DNA from 3 places in the Psychromonas sp. KJ10-2 genome. Region 3 is predicted to be linked to each of the others. Evidence: predicted binding sites of a transcription regulator. Region 3 holds the regulator's gene; each other region holds the start of a gene.
The links. The regulator sigma-54, encoded in region 3, starts transcription at its own class of promoters, with help from an activator protein. The targets are predictions, from matches to a motif close to GTTGGCACGNNNNTNGNNT.

Region 1 (7,848 bases), 120 kb from region 3:
CTAATGAGGTCGTTGTTGCCAGCGGCGCGTTAGAAGCCTCAAACGTAAATTTAAGCGGTGAGTTGACGAGTTTAATCAACCTGCAGCGTAATTTTGAAATGCAGGTCAAGATGATGAAAAAAGCGGAAGAGATAGATCAAAGTTCTGAATCTCTATTGAAAATCGTTTAAATCATTGATTATAAATTAAAAGTTTAAGGAGAAGTGTATGCATTCCGCTTTATGGATTAGTAAAACAGGGTTAGATGCACAGCAAACTAACGTCGCCACCATTTCAAATAACTTAGCCAATGCGAGTACCGTTGGTTTTAAGAAAAGTCGCGCTATTTTTGAAGATCTACTGTATCAAAATGTTAATCAACCTGGGGCGAATGCAACACAGGATACTAAACTCCCTTCGGGGTTGATGGTGGGCTCTGGTGCCAAAGTTGTGGCGGTACAAAAGAACTTTTCACAGGGTAATGCATTAACCACTAACAACTCATTAGATGTGATGGTTGATGGTAAAGGCTTTTTTGAAATCGAAATGCCAGATGGTAGTTCAGCCTTCACTCGTAATGGTCAATTTATGCTTAATGAAGAAGGTGTGATGGTTACGCCTGGTTCAGGTTACCCGTTAGTACCACAGGTACAAATTCCCGATGATGCTCAATCAATTAGTATTGGTGCTCAAGGTGAGGTATCGGTAAGTATTGCTGGTCAAGCGGCTAACCAAGTCGTTGGGCAATTAAATGTGAATGCATTTATTAATGCGTCAGGGTTAGAGCCATTAGGTGAAAACCTATATGCAGAAACAGGCGCATCGGGCGCACCCATTGAAGGTGTACCAGGTGCTGATGGTTTAGGTTTTATTCGTCAAGGTATGTTGGAAACGTCTAACGTAAATGTGACCGAAGAATTAGTTAACCTAATTGAAAGCCAACGTGTTTATGAAATGAACTCGAAAGTGGTTTCGGCCGTTGATGAAATGTTGTCTTACATTAGCCAACAGTTATAACAAGAGTATCACCTTGGTGGTTGATGCTCTGGAGAAGAATATGTCATTTACTATATCGAAAAAAATCAAGTTGCTGCTTAATACCTGCTTAGTATTTAGCTTAATGTTATTTACTAATATTGCGGATGCAGCAAGAATTAAAGATATTGCCAGCGTGCAAGGGGTTCGTAGTAACCAATTGGTCGGTTATGGGCTGGTGGTTGGTCTTCCTGGAACAGGTGAAAAGAGTAGTGCATTTACAGAGCAAGCCTTTTCTACCATGTTACGTAATTTTGGTATTAACGTGCCGCCCGGTGAAACATTAAAAATAAAAAATGTCGCACCGGTAGCCATTACTGCAGAGTTGAAACCTTTTACTAAACCGGGGCAAACTATTGATATTACAGTTTCCGCGATTGGTGAAGCAAAAAGTTTACGTGGTGGTGAGTTACTTCAAACCTTTTTGAAAGGGGTTGATGGTAAAGTTTACGCCTTAGCTCAAGGTAGTTTAGTGGTAGGTGGCCTAGGTGCAGAAGGTGCCGATGGCTCTAAAGTGGTTATCAATACTCCGACAGTTGGTCGTATTTCGAATGGTGCGATTGTGGAAAGAGAGGTGTTATCACCTTTTGCTCAGGGCGACACTATTACCTTTAACTTGCATAAAGCAGACTTTACCACGGCTAAAAAAATGGCTGATACAATCAATAATTTAGTGGGCCCTCATACAGCCAGTATGTTGGATGCAACATCAGTACAAGTATTAGCACCTCGTGATGTCTCACAACGAGTTTCATACTTATCAACCTTAGAGAATTTAGAGTTTGAACCTGCGCGTTCAAGTGCAAAAATTATTGTTAACTCACGTACTGGTACGATTGTTATTGGTCAAGATGTGAAGCTATTACCAACGGCTATTACCCATGGTGGTATTAGTGTGACAATCAGTGAAAATAAAACCGTTTCTCAGCCTAATGCATTTGCAAATGGTAATACGGAAGTGATTGATAATAGTACTATTGATGTGACACAAGCAGACAGTCGTATGTTTAGATTTGACCCTGGTGTAAACCTTAATGATCTAGTAAGAGCGGTTAATGAGGTCGGCCTTGCTCCTGGTGATTTGATGGCAATATTAGAAGCATTGAAGCAAGCGGGTGCATTAGAAGGTGAGTTGATTATAATCTAATTGGTATAATAGTCCTATCATCAAGTAGAACAAACTAAAAAGGAAAGCAGATGCTTTCCTTTTTTTATTTGTAGCTTAACTTATTAATTACAAAGTCATTGCTGCTATCCAACCAAAGGTGATAACAGGAATATTGTAATGTAAGAAAGTTGGGATCACTGTATCTCTAATGTGATCGTGTTGACCATCTGCATTAAGACCTGATGTTGGACCTAATGTTGAGTCAGATGCTGGAGAACCTGCATCACCTAATGCTGCCGCCGTACCCACTAAGGCAATAATTGCCATTGGAGAGAAACCAAAAGCAATGGCTAATGGAACATAGATGGTGGCAATAATTGGAATCGTTGAGAATGAAGAGCCTATCCCCATTGTCACTAATAAACCAATCACTAACATTAACAATGCGGCTAATGCTTTGTTATCACCAATGCCTGATGATAATGCAGAAACTAAGGTATCAACACTGCCCGTTGCTTTCATTACCGCTGCAAAACCTGCAGCTGCAATCATAATGAAACCGATCATCGCCATCATATGAACACCTTTGGTGAATACATCGTGTGTCTCTTTCCATGCAATCACACCACCAAAGGTAAATACACTGAAACCAGCCAATGAACCTACAATCATAGAGCCTGTCATTAATTGCACGGTTAATGTCGCAACAATGGCAACTAACGCGACAATAATATGACGTTTGTTAAGTGTTTTGAATTCAGTTGTCGTGTTTGTTTCGGTGATATCTTGGTATTCGCGTGGTTTACGGTAACTGATAAAAATAGCAATAAGCAAACCTGTGACCATACCTAATGCAGGCAGGATCATAGCCGTCGGTACTTGGCTCGCAGTCACATCTAAACCGTTATCATGCAAGTTTTTTAGCAGGATGTTATTTAAGAAAATACCACCAAAACCAACAGGTAATACCATATAAGGTGTCACTAAGCCGAAGGTTAAGATGCAGGCTGTTAAACGTCTATCAACACGTAAGCGGTTAAACACACCTAATAAGGGTGGAATTAAAATAGGAATAAATGCGATATGTACTGGCACAATATTTTGTGAAGAGATGGTCATCAATAAGATAACTGAAAACACACCATATTTAATAAATTGTGAGGTGTTTTGAGCTTGTTGTGCATTCAATCGTTTAATGATTGCCTGTGATAATAGGTCAGTAATACCTGACTTAGAGATAGCAACGGCAAAAGCACCAAGCATCGCATAACTTAACGCTATGGTTGCGCCGCCACCTAAGCCACTTTCAAAAGCTGAAATGGTATCAGGTAAAGATAAACCAGCGGTTAAACCGCCAACTAATGCACTTAATGTTAGCGCAATAACAACATTAATACGCATCATTGACAGTATGAGCATGATACATACCGCCAGTAAAACAGGGTTAAGCATAATTATTCCTTTGTGGTAGGGTCAAAATCCGCAGGCATTCTACTTGATGCAAACGGGCTTTGCTTAAAAAACTACACCTGCCTTGATGATTAATTAGTAAATGCCACTTATTTAATAAAAATAAATAAGTGGCATTTTTTTTGCTTTATTAATACTACAGTATAAATGGGGTTGATGGATGAGCACTCAAACAGTCACGCAAGCAAGCAATTACTTTGATTTACAAGGGTTAGAGCAGTTGCGTCAAAAAACCAAAACCAACGATAAAGAAACGATTCGTGAAGTGGCGAATCAATTCGAGTCGATGTTTGCGAGCATGCTGATCAAATCAATGCGTAAAGCTAATGAAGCTTTTGAAGCAGACAGTCCATTTAACAATCAACAAACTAAATTTTACACGGACATGCAAGATAAGCAGCTAGCGGTAGATATCAGTCGACACGGCACCTTAGGGTTAGCGGATGCCTTAGTCAGACAACTAGACCCTAGTTCAATGGCGCGTTTGCAATCTGTAGAGCAAGATAAATTAGCGATGCCTAATCAAGCGCAGACGGTAACTATGCATGAGCTGAACCCAGCACCCGCTAATATTCAGTTTAATAAGCCGGATCAATTAAGAGAATTATCAATAACTAGAATTAATGATAGTACAACGCAGAACCAGCTATCTGAGCAGGCACAAAGTCCTGAGCTAGTAAATAAACCTAAAGCGAAGTCGGATGCTGATTTTAGCTCACCTTCATCGTTTATTGAGTCGTTATTGCCTTACGCGAAAAAAGCGGCAAAAGCATTGGGGGTTTCACCTGAGGTTTTAGTGGCACAGTCAGCATTAGAGACTGGATGGGGTAAGAAAATTTTGCAAACACCTGGACAAGAAAGCAGCTTTAACCTGTTTAATATTAAATCTCATGGTGGTTGGCAAGGTGATAGCGTTAATAAGAATAGTCTGGAAGTAGAAAATGGAATCGGTATTAAACGTCGTTCTAACTTCCGTGTTTATCAAGGCATTCAAGAAAGCTTTAATGATTACACCGATTTTATTAAAAATAATAAACGTTATGAGCAGGCACTGCAGCAGGGTGGTAATCCAAATCGTTATATTGAAGAGTTACAAGATGCAGGTTATGCAACGGACCCTCAATATGCAGAGAAAGTGCAGAAAATTATGAATAGCGATAGCTTCAAAGCTGTTGTTGCAGGAGAAAACAATGGCTGATCTATTACAAATTGGACTATCAGGGGTTTATACCTCTCAAGCTAACTTAGCCACAACCAGTCATAATATCAGTAATGTCAGCACTGAAGGCTACTCGCGTCAAAATGTTGATGTCAGTGCCACTGGTGCGCAACGTCTAAGCTCTCATTTTGTTGGTACTGGTGCCATGGTGAGCAGCATTGACCGTGCTTATGACCAGTTTGCTTTTGCCGAGAATATGATCAATACATCCAATCATGCTTATTATCAAGAAAAGTACACTCAGGCGAATCAAATGGATACCTTGTTATCCAATGAAAGTACATCTGTGACAGCGCCTGTGATTAATATGTTTTCGTCTTTATCGAATGTTGCTGATAACCCTAACTTATTAGAAGCGCGTACGGTATTTTTAGAAGATGCTGGCAGCATGGTTAACCAGTACAACACATTATACAAACATTTAGATAACCAATATAAAGGCATTAACGCTGATATTGATAATTCAGCATCGGTGATGACTGAATTAGCAGAAAGTATTGCCAGTTTAAATGATCAAATTGCTTCTGTTGGTGGGCCGGGTAATGGAACAGGCGCCAATGACTTATTAGATAAGCGTAACTTAGCCATCACTGAACTCAGTAAATATGTTAATACTTCTGTAGTGGCAACAGATAATCATATGGTCAATGTTTATATTGGTAGTGGCCAAGGTTTAGTTATGGGGCAAAATGCTCAACAGGTTATAGCCGTTGATGGAGATCCTGACCCTGCTCGTAAACAGTTAGCGTTACAATTTAACGGTAAGGCCGCGGTGATTAATGGTAATCAACTCGGTGGTGAAGTCGCTGGCTTATTTAATAGCCGAGATAAAGACGTTGAAGTGGCGATGAATCAATTAGGGCAAAGTGTCATTGGTTTGACTCATGCTTTAAACGAGCAGCAAAAGTTAGGGCAAACCCTAGAAGGACAAATTGGTCAAAATCTATTTAATGATATTAACAGCAAAGACTCCATGGAGAGTCGTGTGTTAAGCCATAAAGATGACCTAGGTAAAGCCACATTAAGTGTACGCATAGATGATTTAACGACACTCTCTCCTGATGAGCTAACACTAAAGGTCACAGAGCATGTACCAGGTGTTTCTATTGCTTTCTCGGTTACTAACAATAGAACTGGTGAAACAAAGCAAGTTGCTATTGATGATTTAAGCACAGAGAACCGGTTTAATATTCCTGATTCAGGAATTAGTGTTGGTATCGATTCGATGGTAACACCGCTTCAAGAAGGCAAAACATTCACCTTACGCCCAACGCGTTATGGCGCTCTAGAAGCGAGTATACAGGAAACGGATCCAAAGAGAGTGGCCGCTGCAGAAGCCGAAGTCAAATCCATTAGTAGTGAGCAAAATACAGGTACAGCGCAGTTACGTGTTAGTGCCTTGCTGGACAAAGCTAATCCACACTATGTTAATCCAGAGAATCCACTGACTATTCAGATCTCTGCGAATAGTAACAACGGCATGATTGCTTATAACGTGTTTGATAAAAATGGTTCACAGGTTAATGCCACAGAATTAACAGCGCCGATTGATCCATTAAGTGGTAAAGCGGTGTTGGTTGCTGGTGGAGTTGAGGTATCTTTGGAGAAAGGGAAACCCTTAGCCAATGATCAATTTACTCTGCAGTTTAACGAAACGGGTGACAGTGATAATCGCAACATGTTAGCCATGACTGATCTGCAAGACGCAAAGATAATGAATGGTAAAAAAGCAACCTTTCAAGATGTGTATAACGGCATGATTTCGGAAGTCGGTGCAAAAACCGCTAATGCAGATGTGGCCATGCAATCGGCGTCCATTTTAAAAGATCAGTCCTTTGAAAGGATCCAGCTAGTGAGTGGTGTCAATATGGATGAAGAAGCCGCTAACTTATTAAAGTATCAACAATATTATAGTGCTGCTGCGCGTGTTATTACGGTAGCAAATGAAGTTTTTGAGAGCATATTAAATGCATCTCGTTAATTGCGTCCATATTGGTTTTATAAGTGTCAGCTGGCGTCAGCCTAATCAGGAATTATAGAGAGGTTATATGCGCGTTTCATCGCCACTATTTTTTATGCGAAACACCACTTCAATGATGGAGCAGCAAGCCGCATTAAGTGATCAGAACTTACACTTATCTAGCACTAAGCGTGTGATTAACGGCAGTGACGATCCGGTGGCTATTGCTACGATCCAACGTTTAAAACAAGATCTAGCGGTAGGTGAGCAATACATTAATAACGGTGAAACAGCTAAGTCTAGTAATGGATTATCTGATACCGCCTTGTCGCAAAGCACACATATTCTGCAACGAGTGCGTGAGCTAATGATCAGCGGTAGTAATGGCACCATGAATGAAGGTAACCGTGAAGCTGTGGCCATTGAGCTGGAAGGTTTACGCGAAGAGTTAATGGGGGTTGCGAACACAAAAGATGGTAATAACCAATATATCTATGGCGGATATGAAGTGGATGTCGCGCCTTTTCAAATGAATGAATTTGGAGAAGTCGTTTACCATGGTGATAATGGTGAACGAGAGTATCGAGTCGGCACTGGTGTGCTCGTACAAGGCAATGATTCAGGCGCTAAGATCTTCATGGATATTCCAGAGGGAAACGGTACTTTTGTGTCTGAGTTAGGCGCAGGAAACATGGGCGGTGGAGTAATTAGTGCTGGCCAAGTAGTTGATAAAGATGCAGCGCGTGACTTCTTAGATCAAGATTATACCATTTCCATCAATACTACTGAAGAAGGTCCAGAGTACTCTGTTTATGGGGTACAAGAGCAAGCGGTTAAAGGTAATGCTAAGGTTACCATTAGCAGTGTTAATTTAGATGCTGCTGGTATCAATAGTGTAAACCCAGCTGTGAATGCCACGATGGGTCTGCAATTTACTGAAACTAGTCCTGGTAGCAAACAGTTTAATGTGGCAATTAATGGTACTTCAGCTTCGACCACTTATGATGCAAATAATGCCGATCCACAACGATTAAATATCAATGGTATTACGCTAGAGGTTGATGGCCTGCCGGCTGA
Region 2 (7,848 bases), 310 kb from region 3:
TAGACGTGCAATTTCATCTTTGATGTTTAAGTCGGCATAGTTTGAAAGGTATGCGGTATCTACACTATTGTCAGGTGAATAAAGATGCACCACCATGGTTAAATCTGGAGAAGATTTTTCAGCGACAACCCCTAAACGCTGCACCTCTTCAGGTAAACGTGGCAAAGCACTGTTTACACGGTTTTGAACTTGTACTTGCGCACGGTCTAAATCCGTGCCTAAAGCAAAAGTTACCGTCAATGTCATCGCACCATCACTGGTTGCCTGTGAGAACATGTATAACATGTTCTCCGTACCATTGATCTCTTGCTCCAAGGGTGTTGCCACTGTTTCAGCGATAACCGTCGGATTAGCACCAGGGTAACTTGCAGATACAACTACTGTTGGTGGTACAACTTCTGGGTATTCACTGACTGGTAATTGGAATAATGAAATCCCACCAGCAATCAAGATCACCAGCGATAACATCGCCGCAAAAATGGGGCGCTGAATAAAGAAATGAGAAAACTTCATTACAGTTCCTTAGTGCTTGCTGTCAGTGACTCATCTAATGAAGACAGTGTGAAAGTAATGTCACTGCTATCGATAGTCACTAAATTAGGTTTTATTCGCATACCTGGACCAACACGAGCTGGACCATTCACTGCAATCGTATCTGATGCAGTTAGACCTGATGTGATCACACGTAACTTACCGTAACGGTCACCTACTTCTACTTGCTTGTATTGCAGTACGTTATCTTCACCGACGATCAATACAAAACGGTTGTTTAAGTCAGTACCAATCGCACGATCTGGGATTACAACTTGTTCAGTAATATCATTGGCCGCTAATCTAATACGTGCAAATGATCCCGCGCGTAAGCTTTCGTCTTGTGCTTCAAACACAGCTCGAACACGCAAAGTACCGGTTGCAGCATTGATTCGGTTATCGATAAAGTTGATATAACCTCGGTATGGGAAATCTTTTTGACCTACCTTTTGCATCACTACTTTTTGCTTACTAGCGGCAGTCACGTCATTAAATGAGCTGTTCCAAGTACGCTCATCAACATCAAAGTAACCATACATACTCTTATTTGACACGATTGAAGTTAACACCGTTTGCCCTGCAAGAATGTTATTACCTCTAGTCACATTAGTACGTGAGAATCACTCCATCAATCGGAGAGCGAATAGTCGCAAAGTCTAAATCAAGCTGAGCAGCCACTAATTGTGCTTTTAATGCCGCCAATTGTGCTTCACCTTGTGTTAAAGCAGATGCGCGAGATTCAGCTAACTCTGTAGAAATAGCTTTTTTCTTGATCAAACGAGATGCACGTTGTGCTTCGCTACGCACTTGTTGTAATGACGCTTCAGAACTCTGTACTTGTGCTTTTAAACCGGCAACAACCGCAGCAAATGGGCGGTCATCGATTTTAAATAACAGATCGCCCTGTTCCACATGGTCACCTTCATGGAAAGAGACTTGCTCTATCACACCAGAAACTCGTGGCATCAATGATACCTGCTCAGGAGCCTCCAAACGTGTGGTATAGGTATACCACTTTTGCACGGGCTTAACTAACACCTGAGCCACATCAATTGGCTGAAGTGGGTGTTGAGTTGCTGCTTGGCTAGGTGTTTCTCCACAGCCGATTAAAGTAAGAGTGGTAACAGCCATCATTGCTGTCATGAAATATTTGCGCATAGCGATGCTCCTTTTCTGATGGTGGCATAATACGGAATAAATTAGTGCACAAAAAGCATCGTTTTTTAAATTCATTAGTGCCAAAATAGCAACAATAAACATTCAGGAGTACCATATGGATACCACTAGCCGCCTTTTAATTTTCCTCGAAGTAGTAGAACAGGGCTCATTTGCCAAAGCAGCAGAAGTCCGAAATATAGATCGCTCGGTGATATCTAAACAAATTAGTCGTTTAGAAGATGAACTAGGCGTTCGCTTATTGAATCGCTCAACCCGTTCATTTTCGTTAACCGCCGCGGGCGCAGAGATGACCAAAAAAGCGGTAGAAATACGCGAACTATTGGGTGAAACACTTCGTTTAGCTGAAAACTTCCACCAAGAGCCACGCGGCATCTTAAAAATCACTAGCTCCTCTATTATTGGCCGACGTTATTTACAACCTGTTATCAATGATTTTCAAAAACGTTTTCCACAGGTTGAAGTGGAATTACGTTTAGATGACCGCGTAGTAGATATTATTTCAGAAGGTTTCGATTTAGCCTTTCGTATCGGCAAACCTAAAGACTCTTCATTAATTTCTCGACCACTCGCGCGAAACCGCTTATTAATCCTAGCCGCACCAGAATTTATTAAACATTACGGCTTACCAGAGAAAATCGAAGACTTGCTTAACTTACCCGCTGCTAGTTTTGCTAACGCAACCATTCGAGTCGGAGAAATTAAATATATTGATGGAAATGGGGTTGCTCAGGAACAAAAAATAAATAGTATTTTTCGCAGTAACGATCCTGAAACATTACTAATGAAAGTACTCTCAGGCAGTGCTTATTCGATTACCCTGAGCGTTTATGATTAATGATGAAATCAAGGAGGGTTTATTGATTCCTCTCTTACCTGACTTAATATTAGAAGATTACCATCCAATGTACGCCGTTTATCCACATCGAGACTTACCGGTGAGAACACGTCTATTCTTTGATGCAGTACGTGAATATATAGGTAAAGAAATCCCTATCTGGGAACAGTCGATCCCAGACTTTGATCAACTGTATCAAGCTTAAACAGTAACTATAATGCACAGTGTTCATAGGTTATGTGAGCACTAATTACCTCATTAAGTATATAAAAAACAGTAATTTATATTGAACTTTTTGCATTTCCATTAAACCTGATAACTATTACATCTAACCCTGTAAATAGTTCATACATAATCCCTTCAACATTTACACCAAAAAACAAAAAATCTTTAAAAACAACAAGATAAAAAACTGGCACACTATTCGCAATATCTCCAATACACATCAATTAAAGGAGACAAAATATGAAGCGCATGACAACTATTGCACTTTCGACTGTACTACTTACTTCATCAACACTTGCATTAGCAGGTCAGCAAGATTGGAAAGATGAATCACTTGATGCATGGATAGACGGTAAAGCTGAAACGACTTTACTACTTAATACAAACCTCAACTCTTTTGATATAGATACCGAAGTAGAAGATGGTGTAGTGACATTAACAGGTGATGTTAATAGTGGTATTGAAAAGGCCTTAGCTGGTGAATTAATCACTGGATTAGAAGGTGTTAAAAGCGTTGATAACGATTTAAACATTTTAAATGAAGATGCTGATACAGATATCGATGATAAAGCATTATCAGCATTGACCGATACCAAAATCACTACTGTTGTAAAAACACGCCTACTAATGGCAGACGATGTTAGTGCAATGGATATCGAAGTAACAACTACTGACAATGTGGTGTTGTTAGCAGGTAACGTAGACACAGAAGCTGAGCATGATTTAGCGATGAACTTAGCGCGAAATACAGACGATGTGACATCAGTTATCGATAAACTTGAAGTTACCCAATAGACTTTCAATGAGTTAACAAACTATTAACTTTTACTTAACCTTGAGTTAACCATCAACCTTATATAACTATATAACGAGGAGCTACAACATGATTCGCTGGGTATTTATATTCTTGATAATCGCTTTAATCTCAGCAGTACTGGGTTTTGGCGGCATTGCTGGCGCAGCTGCAAGTATAGCTAAAATTATATTTTATCTTTTTGCAATACTGTTTGTTGTATCAATTGTTTTTAACTTAATTAGTTCAAAGAAATAGGAAACACCATGAATAATTCAAATACATATGAATCATTCGCTGCAATCGGTGCTGCATTCATGTTACTGGGTGCATGTAGTGAAGGGCCTGCTGAAAAGACAGGTAAAAAAGTAGATAGTGCAGTAACAGATGTAACGAACAGTATTGAAGATACTTGTGAAGATGTAAAAGATTCACTGAACACAGAAGATAAAGACTGTTAATAACTGTTACTCATTAGTGGCGTACTTAAGTACGCCTACTTTTACATTGATAAACACTATTCCCCATTCATCTTTATTTAAGGAATAAACAATGAGTAATATTTTTGAAGAACTACGTGAAAGCCATGAAAAACAACGTCTATTAATGGATGCACTCACCAGCACTAAAGGTGATTCAGCAACCCGTCAGATTTTTTATGCGGATTTGAAAGAAGAATTACAACAACACGCCATTGCAGAAGAGCGCTATTTTTACGCGCCACTGATCAAAAAAGACAAAACCGTAGCGTTATCTCGACATGGTATTGCCGAACACCATTCTATTGATAAAATCATTGAGCGACTGGATAACACAGAGTTTAGTTCGCCCGCTTGGTTAACCATAATGCATTCATTACAACATAGAGTACTGCACCATTTAGAAGAGGAAGAGCATCGATTTTTCCAAATGGCTGGTAAAGTATTCACAGAAGATCAAAAGCTACATCTAGCAACCCAATATCACAAAGAGATGGTTAGCTAACCATTATTTAGGATCACAAGATTTATTATCTAACCTATCATAGATAGTGTTGATCGATTTGATATCAGGGGTTACTCATGTTTATAACTAAATATTACTTACTTGGTGTGGCAATAAGCACCACATTAGCTTGGTTGATGCCATGGCTAATTTTAAAGTTATTATTTATGTGGGTTGCCCTATCTTTAGCGATTGTTAGTTTTGCTTATCTAGTGAATTTTCCTTCTATTTTTAGAAAAAACAGCGATGGTAAAATTGTTGCCTGGATACAATGGCTGTTTATTCCTTTTATGTTAGGCATTAGAGGTTATAACGCATGGGCAAGAAAATATGATTCGGTCCCTGCAATCCAAAAAATAAGTGATGATCTATACCTTTCAAGACGCCTACTTCCCTCTGACCTCGAGTTTTTAAAATCTCAAAATATTGATTGTATTTTAGATTTAACCGCTGAATTCGCTGGGCTTGAAAGTGCGATGACAGATAAACATTTTCAATATTTAACATTGCCTGTTTTAGACCATAAAGCCCCTACCCTAAACAAATTACGCCATGCACTGTGTTGGATTGATGCACAGCGTTCTCAATCGAGATCTGTGGTTATCCATTGTGCATTAGGTCGTGGTCGATCAGTATTTGTAATGGCCGCCTACCTATTAAGTCAAGATCCAAACTTAACTGTCGATCAGGCGTTAGAGAATATCCACTCTATTCGTTCATCGGCGAATTTAAATAAACGACAATACAAAGCCTTAAACTCCGTACATGAAAAGCAAAAGTTATTGTTGCCGACACCCACCTGGATGATCGTAAACCCGGTATCAGGTTCTGGAAAATGGCGATTACATCAACAACAGTTGATCAGAGAGCTCACTAAAAAACACTGTTTAAAAATTGTAGAAACCAGCCCTGAAACTAGTGCAACAACCTTAGCAAAACAAGCTATTCAAATGGATGCGAAGGAAATTATTGTTTGTGGTGGTGATGGCACAGTCACTGAAGTAGCAGAGCAGATTATTGAAAAAGATATCGTATTAGGCATTGTTCCTTTTGGTACTGCGAATGCGTTGTGCCATGTTTTATATGGATTAGAAGCAAAATTTTCTCCCGTAGAGAGTGCTTGTAAAGCCATTTTATCAGATCAAGTGCGCAGCATTGATACCGCACGTTGTAACGATAAATTAATGTTATTAGTCATGGGTATTGGTTTCGAACAACAAATGATTGAATCAGCAAGCCGAGAAAATAAGAATCAATATGGACAAATGGCTTACTTAAGTGGATTTTTTAATGCCATCGCATCTAATAACCCACAAAAATTAACCATTAAAGTGGATGATCAACCCCTTACGAATATTGATGTACAAAGTTTAGTTGTAGCTAACATCGCTCCATTTAGCACAGTTTTAGCACATGGTGGTGATGTGCCTGAACCAGACGATGGTAAATTACATGTAACTTACCGGATTACAGAAATAGTATTTCTGAAAGAGTATTAGCACTATCTGACCTCGCTTTCTCCAGTTTAGGGATACAAGAAAAATCCACAGAGTTTGAGTATTGTGCCGGTCAACATATCCAGATTATGGCAGACCAAGTCATAGATTATGTGGTAGATGGTGAAGATTACTGTGCAGAGCAAGTGACACTGAGTATCTTACCCGCCTCTCTAAAAGTAAAAGCGATAGCTAAAACCTAATCACAAATAACTCTCGTTTTCAGTAAAATAAACTAGTGCGTTCGACTCTGTTTCCCTTCTCTATATTAATGCCATAAACAACCTATTTTGCGGGCACTATTTCACATTTTTTTATCTCTGTTAAAAATGAAAACATTATAAAATTTGACAAATTTGCTTTGCATCGCGATGATAAGGATCCCCTATCAAGAGTTGATTCGTTATCGTGAGATCAAATTAATGCAAAAATTAAGCTTATTACTAAGCATACAGAACGAATCATTACGCCAATCAATATTGAATAACAACGAGTTAAATCAATTCGATGTTACTGCATTGCCAGCACAGCAGGATTGGATATCACAACTAGCAAAAACCTGCCCTGCAGTGGCTGTGATAGGCGTTAATGAATTTAGCGAGGCAGACTATCAAGCATTATCTGCACTTGAAATATTAAATGAAATGGATCTAATTTTAATTAGCTCAGGCTTACCCAATGCCAACCTAGATAAGCTAATGCAATTGGGCGCTATTTTTCATTACCGTATGCCGCTGGATCTAGAGATATTGTCAGAGACATTACAAGATGTAAGACAATCACACCTATTAAAAAGTCCGGTAGGACAAAAAGTCGCAACCAGTGATTTAGACCAATTTGGTCAATTAATTGGTTCTTCAAGCCCGATGCACAAGCTTTATCGTGTTATTAGACGCGTGGCAAAAACCGATGCATCAGTACTCATTATTGGTGAAAGTGGGTCGGGTAAAGAATTAGTCGCACAAACTATTCATCAAGCAAGCGAACGTAGCCATCAACCTTTTGTTGCCATTAACTGTGGTGCGATCAGCCCAGACCTAATTGACAGTGAATTATTTGGTCATGATAAAGGTGCTTTTACCGGTGCTGATAAATCACACCAAGGGGTATTTAAACAAGCACAAGGTGGCACATTATTTCTTGATGAAGTGACGGAAATGCCGATCGAACATCAAGTTAAATTATTACGTGTATTAGAAACCGGTGAGTACCGTCGAGTAGGTGGGCAAAACGTGCATTTATCCGATGTACGTATAATTGCGGCAACCAATCGTGACCCACAAACCGCCATTGAAGAGCAAACTTTACGTGAAGATCTGTATTTTCGTTTAGCCCATTTCCCAATCACAGTGCCGCCTTTAAAAGAGCGTGGTTCTGATATTATTGGCTTAGCTAAACACTTTATTGCTCATCAAAATGCACAAGAGACAAAAGCTAAAACCATTTTAGATTCAGCCATTGAAAAAATTGCACACTATGAATGGCCAGGCAATGTCAGAGAATTGAAACACACCATTGAACGTGCTTTTATCCTCGCCGATGAAGTGATTAAAGCGGAGCATATTATCTCTGATACTCCCTCTTTAGAGACTCATTCATCTCATGAAGATCACGTGCCGACAGGGATCCCACTGACAGAGATTGAAAAAACAGCTATCGTTAATACGCTGGATAACAATGCGGGTAATAAAACCAAAACCGCACAAGATTTAGGGATCAGCGTAAAAACCTTGTACAACAAACTAGATAAATATGAAGTACCTTAGTCTTAAAGTTTAAGTGAGGGTTAAAGTCAAACCTGAAAT
Region 3 (7,848 bases):
CATTGTTATTGATGATGAAGATATCTCTAGCAACCCGATGCATATTCGAGCACAAAAAGGCATTGGTTATTTACCACAAGAAGCGTCCATTTTTAGACGTTTAACGGTAACAGAAAATATCATGGGTATTTTACAGACCCGTAAAGAATTGACACAAAAACAACGCGAAGAGAAACTGAACACTCTTTTAGAAGAGTTTCATATTACTCATATTCGTGATAATAAAGGGATGAGTTTATCGGGTGGAGAGCGCCGTCGTGTAGAGATTGCACGCGCACTAGCCACAGAACCAAAATTTATTCTACTTGATGAACCTTTCGCTGGTGTTGACCCGATTTCGGTAATTGATATAAAAAATATTATTCAACAATTACGTGATCGTGGCTTAGGTGTATTAATCACCGACCATAATGTTAGAGAAACGTTAGATGTTTGTGAACATTCCTATATAGTAAGCCACGGAGAAATTATTGCTGTGGGTACACAGGATGAGATTCTGGCAAATGATCATGTGAAACGCGTTTATCTAGGTGAAGAGTTTAAACTTTAAATAATTGCCATACGTTCAGGAAGATATGTTTTGATGAAACAGGGTTTACAATTGAAAATGGGTCAGCAATTAGCGATGACCCCTCAATTACAACAAGCAATAAAACTATTGCAGCTTTCAACATTAGATCTGCAACAGGAGATCCAAAACGCTTTGGACTCTAACCCTCTTCTTGAACAAGACGACCAAACAGGATCTGAAGATACTGTTAAAGAAGCAGATAGCAGCGCATTAGATACCACTGAAGCGATTACTCAGCAAGAGTTCTCCGATGACCTACCTGCAGAAAAAGAGTGGGAAGAATCATACAACTCAACGCCGATCACTGGTACTAGCTCTAATGCAGTAGCCTATGAAGGTGAGAACACTTTATATCAAGGTGAATCATCTACCTCATTACAAGACCATCTATTATGGCAAATGCAACTTACCCCTTTTACTGAAACAGACCAAATTATCGCGATGGCGATCATCGATTCCATTGATGAATCAGGTTATCTCACCACAGACTGTGAAAGCATATTAGAAAGCCTACAAACTGACTTAGAAGAATTAGAGTTGGATGAAGTGGAAGTGGTACTAAAACGCATTCAACATTTTGACCCATTAGGTGTTGCGGCGCGCACCACTCAAGAATGTTTACAAATACAATTACGTCAACTTTCAGAAACAACACCTTGGCGTGATGAAGCTATCCAAATACTGGAACAGTATATGGATCTACTTGGAAACAGAGATTACCGCACACTGGCAAGAAAAAGTAAGTTAAAAGAATCTCAATTAGCTGAGATAATGCGTTTAATTCAAAGTTTAGAGCCACGCCCTGGTAATCGTGTAGAAACCAGTGAAACGCAATATATCGTGCCAGACGTTTACGTTAAAAAAATTAATGGGCAATGGCGTGTTTCCCTTAATCAAGATTGTGACCCGAATTTATCGATTAACCAACAATACGCAAGTATGTGTACGGGTAATATCAGTAAAAATGATTCACAATTTATAAAGGGTCATTTACAAGAAGCAAAATGGTTTATTAAAAGCTTAGAAAACCGCAATGAAACCTTATTAAAGGTAGCTAACTGTATTGTGCAACAACAACAGGCCTTCTTTGAATATGGCGATGAGTCTATGAAACCCATGGTACTTAATGACGTTGCCTTCGAAGTAGAAATGCATGAGTCGACCATTTCACGTGTTACGACTCAAAAATTTATGCATACTCCTCGTGGTATTTATGAGTTGAAGTTTTTCTTCTCTAGCCATGTAGCAACCAATGGGGGCGGCGAATGCTCATCAACCGCTATACGTGCTTTAATTAAAAAATTGGTCTCTGCAGAAATCACCACAAAACCCTTAAGCGACAATAAAATCACCCAGTTATTAGAAGAAAAAGGGATCAAGGTAGCTAGACGTACTATTGCTAAATATCGTGAATCCTTAGGAATTCCACCTTCTAATCAACGTAAACAATTACTTTGAACCAAGAAGTAATGCAAATAAATAAGGATTAACTATAGTCATTTAATGCGAACCTGATAAACTCGCGCGTCCATTAAATACAGTTAACTATTATTATGAAAATATCTACTCTATTAAATCAACAATCAGTATTCTGTAAAACAGCTTGCACAAGCAAAAAAGGCGCACTAGAAAAAATCAGCCTTATCGCAGCAAAAGAACTCGATTTAGATGCCCATGAACTATTCGAAAGCTTAATTGCACGAGAGAAAATTGGGTCAACAGGTGTTGGATCTGGGATTGCTATTCCACATGTCAAAATTTCTAGTGAGCTACCCGCTACAGCTGTCTTTTTGCAATGTGAAACAGGTATCGATTATGATTCATACGACGGTAATAAAGTGGATATACTATTCGCTATTTTTGTGCCGGAAGACCTTTGCAAACAATATCTTTCTGCACTATCAGAGATAAGTCAAAAGTTATTGGACAAACAATTCTTGCGTCAATTACGCAGCGCAGACAACGCAACAGAGTTATTTGAATTACTAACGCTATAAAGTAAAAGGTGAAAATATGAAATTAATTGTTATAAGTGGTCGCTCTGGCTCAGGAAAAACAATTGCACTTCATGTTCTCGAAGACCTAGGTTACAACTGTATCGACGGTGTGCCCTACCAATTACTTGAGCAACTAATTGATACTTTAGATCCTAAGGACAATAAAGTTGCTGTTACCCTTGATGTGCGTAATATGCCAAGGGAAGTTGAGCAGATAGAAGATCTGATCATTTCATTGCAAGGCAAAGTTGAATTAGAAATTATCTATATCGATGCATTAACCAGTGAGTTAATTAGACGTTATAGTGAAACGCGCCGCTTACACCCTCTTTCCAAGCAAAAGTACTCTTTATCTCAAGCATTAGAGTTGGAAAATAAGATTTTGGCACCATTAAAATCGATGGCGGCCTTCTCAGTTGATACCACTTCTCTGTCGATACATAATTTAAATGAGCACCTAAAAGTCTATTTACAAGGTTCAACAAAAAGTAATCTCCTCATCATTTTTCAATCCTTTGGTTATAAATATACACACCCTGAAGATGCTGATTATATGTTTGATGTACGCTTCCTACCCAATCCTTACTGGGAAAAAGAGTTAAAGGTATACACGGGTAAAGATAAGGTCATTCAAGATTATTTAAGCGCTTTTCCATTAGTCAAAGAAACCATTATTAATATCGAAAACCTATTTTTAAATTGGTTACCTCACTTAGAGCAAAATAACCGTAATTATGTCACCATTGCTATTGGCTGCACCGGTGGCAAACATCGATCTGTATATGTTACGGAGCAAATTGCCGCGCGCTTTAAGCACAAATACCAAGTACAAATAGAACATAAATGTTTAAAGGAGTAGTTCCGGTTGGATATCATTAAGCAAACAATTACAATAAAAAATAAATTAGGCTTACATACACGCGCTACCATCAAATTAGTTGAACTTGTCAATGCTTTTGATGCTCAAATCACCATCACACACAATGATAAAAAAGCCGATGCAGGCAGTGTTTTAGGCTTATTAGTGCTGGAAACCTGTTTTGGTCAAGAGATAGAGATCGAAGCGCAAGGCGCACAAGCAGAAGAGGCGATGCTAGCCGTTACCGAACTGATCGAAAATAAATTTTTAGAAGAAGAATAATTATAGGAGTTAGTATGCTGGAAAACACTAAAGTCGATAATACCCAGCTGCGACTTCAAGAAGTAAAAAAAGCCCTTGAAAGTGGTATGTTTGTTTTAGCACGCAGTATTTTAGATAAAATGCCTGCCTGCGATGTTGCCTTTCTCTTAGAGTCCTCGCCACCTGCTTACCGTAAAGTACTTTGGAATCTCACTGACCATGACCAACATGGTGAGATCCTAGAAGAGCTAAATGAAGATGCTAAAGATGGCATCATCAACCTGATGGGCACGGATAACCTCGTAGCCGCAACAGAAGGCATGGAAACCGATGGCCTAGCCTATGTCCTGCGTGGTATCCCAGATAGCGTTTACCGTGCTGTTTTGGAGCAAATGGACACACAAGATAGACAACGTGTCGAACTGGCCTTAGCGTATCCAGAAGATACTGCCGGTTCAATCATGAATACAGACACCACTACAGTCCGTCCAGACGTGACTATTGAAGTGGTATTGCGCTATTTACGTTTGAAAGGCTCACTACCTGATACAACCGATGCTTTATATGTAGTGGATACCGACAACAAGCTATTAGGCGATGTGTCATTATCTACATTACTCACAGAGGAACCCACTTCTATTATTGGCGATGTCATGAATCATGATACCGAGCCACTTCAAGCATTAATGGAAGAGAATGAGATAGCTAAACTGTTTGAACGACATGATTGGATCTCCGCACCAGTGATTGATGACGACCGGCAACTACTCGGCCGTATTACTATCGATGATATTGTTGATATTATCCGAGAAAATGCCGAACACTCGATGATGGGTATGGCCGGTATGGATGATGATGAAGATACCTTTGCACCTATCTTACCCAGTGCCAAACGTCGTACTGTTTGGTTATCAGTAAATTTGATGGCCGCGTTTATCGCAGCCTCTGTTTCAAATATGTTTGAAGCAACCTTAGAGCAAGTCGCCACATTGGCCGTATTGATGACAATCGTGCCAAGCATGGGAGGCATCGCTGGTAACCAAACCTTAGCCTTGGTTATTCGCGGTATTGCTGTTGGGCATATTAGTGGTAGCAATACACGATGGTTAATTGGTAAAGAAGCAGCGATCGGTTTATTGAACGGTATGATTTGGGCAATTCTAGTAGCCACTGCCGTAGTGCTTTGGAAAGGTGATATGCAGGTCGGTTATATTATTGCTGGAGCAATGTTTATTAACCTGTCCATTGCAGGTATCGCTGGAGTTTGTATTCCATTGTTAATGCATAAATATAAAATAGACCCCGCTTTGGCCGGTGGTATGGCATTAACCACTGTAACCGATGTGATTGGTCTATTTTCATTCTTAGGTATGGCTACCCTAGTATTACGCCATTAAATGATGAATCCCATAACGACTCATATGTAGTCGTTATGGTTCATTGCAAAATTATTAAATAAATTCTAACCAGGACTCAATTAGATTCGTAAAGTCCTCTAAACCACACTCAGCTTCGATCTCTTGATCATAAAAATTCAAATCATTGGCTTCATCTAAGTCAGACCCTGCCATATGTAAACTATGGTTGGTAATACTCGCTTCTTCTGTGGTGAGGTAAAGCGCAAACTCATCACCAATTAATTTATATTCTGTTATTTCTCGCAGCTGTAAATCCGAGATCGCGACTAAGAGAGCTTCTACCCACTGTTTTTTCTGCCCTTCCTGCTCTAACCAAGTACCAAAAGCTTCATGTCCCATTGATAGCTTGACCGTTGCTTTATCGCTAAAGTAGTCTTTTTTGAAATCGAATTCCATCTTGTTGTCTCTATGCTTAAAAATATGGACAGGAGTATAATACCAATCACTTCTTAAATGTAATTGATATATTAGCAATCACACCATTAATACCAATCATAGTAAGTAACTGATCTATTTTACTTGTTAAAACAACTTATTTTTTCGTTGTAAGTTTCGTATAGGGAACAACCATTTACATCAACTTACGCCTCAAACTAAGCCATTTTTCCGGCGCAAAATTTAGAATCAGTTATTTAATACAATTGGTATAATATAATCGAGTATTATAAATTCAAGGGATAAAAAAACCCTTACTTGGTGAGTAAGGGTTTTTATGGTTTTAAATGTAAGCAGTAAAATTAACTGTTAACTGCTACCTTAAAATCCGCAGATACAACATTAGTTGGTACTAATTCATAAGCTGCTTGTGGTTTTAGTAGTACATTTGATTTGCTTGCTACCATTAACATCTGTTTCAAACGGTTTTGACTCAAATGGTTTTAATAATAAACCTTGTACATCTAATAAGCTGTTTAGGCCTAATAGTTCACGTTGTACATCGTGATGAGAGTTTAAGATACTGATGTCTGCAGCTGCAGAAGTTTGTCCAGTACGAATTGCTTTAATTAATTCAAGACCAGAGTAATCAGGTAATAGTGCATCAACGATAATTAAATCGAAGTCTTGTAGTGCAATTGAACGCTCAGCTTCTAGTGTTGTAGCAACACCTTCAACGTAGGAAACGTTTAATGCTTCTAATTGCTCGATAAGTTGAATACGGCCTTCTGCTGCACCTTCAACAATCAGTACTTTCATGCTAGTGATAGCATTCGCAGTGCTTTCACCCTGCGCAATTGGAGACACTGCATTGTCAGAAACAGTCAGGCCTTCCATACGAGCAATATAACCACGTTTTGGAATCGTAGAAATATTAAGGCCGTGAAGGCTTAATGTTCCTACGCTTTTACGTAGTTGAGAGATATGTTGGTTAATAGTATGGTCAGTCACTAGACGACCCCAAACGTGTTGAGCAAGGTCTTCACGTGTTACAACTGTATTAACGTTTTTGCATAAGAAATGTAAAGAGAGGTACGTAAAGGACCTAAGTACACTTTACGGTTACCGTGAATCAAACTGTTTTGACTCGTATCAATGTGGAATTCACCCACAACTAAACTTTTTTCTAACATAGTAGTACCCATTTTTTAATTTTTAATCATAATGCCAGTTCCAGTGGATAGGCGATTTTTTATTTTATTTGCGGACTACTTTGGTAGTCTCTTATATTTAATCAGAATCATATTATCAAATTAAGGTAAAAACACAAACACATTCATGCGCAATCATAATTTGATAAAAATAACATCAGTAAAATTAACTATAGGATAGTTTATAAAACATGCAAATAAGAAATACTTTATTTTTTGTTAATTAGACGTCGCTTTAGTAGAGCGGCTGAAAGGAAAATAAATTTCATTAATTGTTAATTAATAATTGACGAGCTCCTTTTTAATTCAAGCCAATATAAAGTTTTCCCATTAAATCTTAGTTTATAGCTTAATATTTCATGAATGAAACAACTATGGAAAAACCAAGGCAGGATAAAGCGTTGCACTTTATTTGCTTTTCTATTGGCATTAATTAGATTGGAAAATATTTAATCTGAAAGGTAATACCTGTTTTCTAGAACGGTAGGAAATAAGTACTTCGATATAAACAAAAAAGGCAACGCTATGCGTTGCCTTTTAAAATAGTAGATGAAGTATCTAATTACTTACGTTTTACCGCTTTAGCATTTGGTAAATCAGTAATTGAACCTTCATAAATCTCAGCAGCTAGACCAACAGACTCATGTAGTGTTGGATGAGCATGGATAGTTAATGCGATATCTTCTGCATCACAACCCATTTCAATTGCTAGGCCAATTTCACCTAGTAATTCACCAGCGTTAGTACCCACTACAGAACCACCGATAATGCGGTGAGTATCTTTATCAAAGATCAGTTTAGTCATACCATCTGAACAATCAGATGCGATTGCACGGCCAGAAGCTGCCCATGGGAATACTGATTTTTCGAAGTTAAGACCTTGTTCTTTTGCTTCTTTTTCAGTTACACCAACCCAAGCCATTTCTGGCTCTGTGTAAGCAATTGAAGGAATTGTTTTAGGGTCAAAGTAATGCTTTTTCCCTGCAATAACTTCTGCAGCAACATGCGCTTCATGCACACCTTTATGAGCTAACATAGGTTGACCAACAATATCACCGATAGCATGGATATGCGGTACGTTAGTATGCATTTGCTTATCAACTTCAATGAAACCACGTTCAGTCACTGTGATACCTGCTTTTTCAGCATCTAGTGA

Region 1: the regulator sigma-54 is predicted to act here: its motif matches at 3,702-3,720, upstream of flgJ (flagellar assembly peptidoglycan hydrolase FlgJ).
Region 2: the regulator sigma-54 is predicted to act here: its motif matches at 2,957-2,975, upstream of ACLKL2_RS14180 (BON domain-containing protein).

Annotation. Positions count from the first base shown of each region.
Region 1 covers NZ_CP178827.1:3,347,137-3,354,984, forward strand. The annotation lists gene ACLKL2_RS16355 (flagellar basal body rod protein FlgF) at 1-170, shown strand, start outside; gene flgG (flagellar basal-body rod protein FlgG) at 208-996, shown strand; gene ACLKL2_RS16365 (flagellar basal body P-ring protein FlgI) at 1,100-2,161, shown strand; gene ACLKL2_RS16370 (Na+/H+ antiporter family protein) at 2,249-3,574, opposite strand; gene flgJ (flagellar assembly peptidoglycan hydrolase FlgJ) at 3,753-4,790, shown strand; gene flgK (flagellar hook-associated protein FlgK) at 4,783-6,792, shown strand; gene flgL (flagellar hook-associated protein FlgL) at 6,860-7,848, shown strand, end outside.
Region 2 covers NZ_CP178827.1:2,920,443-2,928,290, reverse strand. The annotation lists gene ACLKL2_RS14195 (efflux RND transporter permease subunit) at 1-513, opposite strand, end outside; partial or broken gene ACLKL2_RS14190 (efflux RND transporter periplasmic adaptor subunit) at 513-1,689, opposite strand; partial or broken gene ACLKL2_RS14185 (LysR family transcriptional regulator) at 1,805-2,750, shown strand; gene ACLKL2_RS14180 (BON domain-containing protein) at 3,011-3,565, shown strand; gene ACLKL2_RS14175 (DUF1328 family protein) at 3,654-3,821, shown strand; gene ACLKL2_RS14170 (hypothetical protein) at 3,830-4,024, shown strand; gene ACLKL2_RS14165 (hemerythrin domain-containing protein) at 4,116-4,547, shown strand; gene ACLKL2_RS14160 (diacylglycerol kinase family protein) at 4,625-6,046, shown strand; gene ACLKL2_RS14155 (sigma-54 interaction domain-containing protein) at 6,466-7,809, shown strand.
Region 3 covers NZ_CP178827.1:3,226,296-3,234,143, reverse strand. The annotation lists gene lptB (LPS export ABC transporter ATP-binding protein) at 1-550, shown strand, start outside; gene ACLKL2_RS15775 (RNA polymerase factor sigma-54) at 584-2,029, shown strand; gene ptsN (PTS IIA-like nitrogen regulatory protein PtsN) at 2,125-2,568, shown strand; gene rapZ (RNase adapter RapZ) at 2,585-3,427, shown strand; gene ACLKL2_RS15760 (HPr family phosphocarrier protein) at 3,434-3,709, shown strand; gene mgtE (magnesium transporter) at 3,724-5,085, shown strand; gene ACLKL2_RS15750 (YacL family protein) at 5,140-5,502, opposite strand; gene ACLKL2_RS15745 (response regulator) at 5,899-6,378, opposite strand; partial or broken gene ACLKL2_RS15740 (hypothetical protein) at 6,445-6,507, opposite strand; gene ACLKL2_RS15735 (hypothetical protein) at 6,531-6,674, opposite strand; gene lpdA (dihydrolipoyl dehydrogenase) at 7,255-7,848, opposite strand, start outside.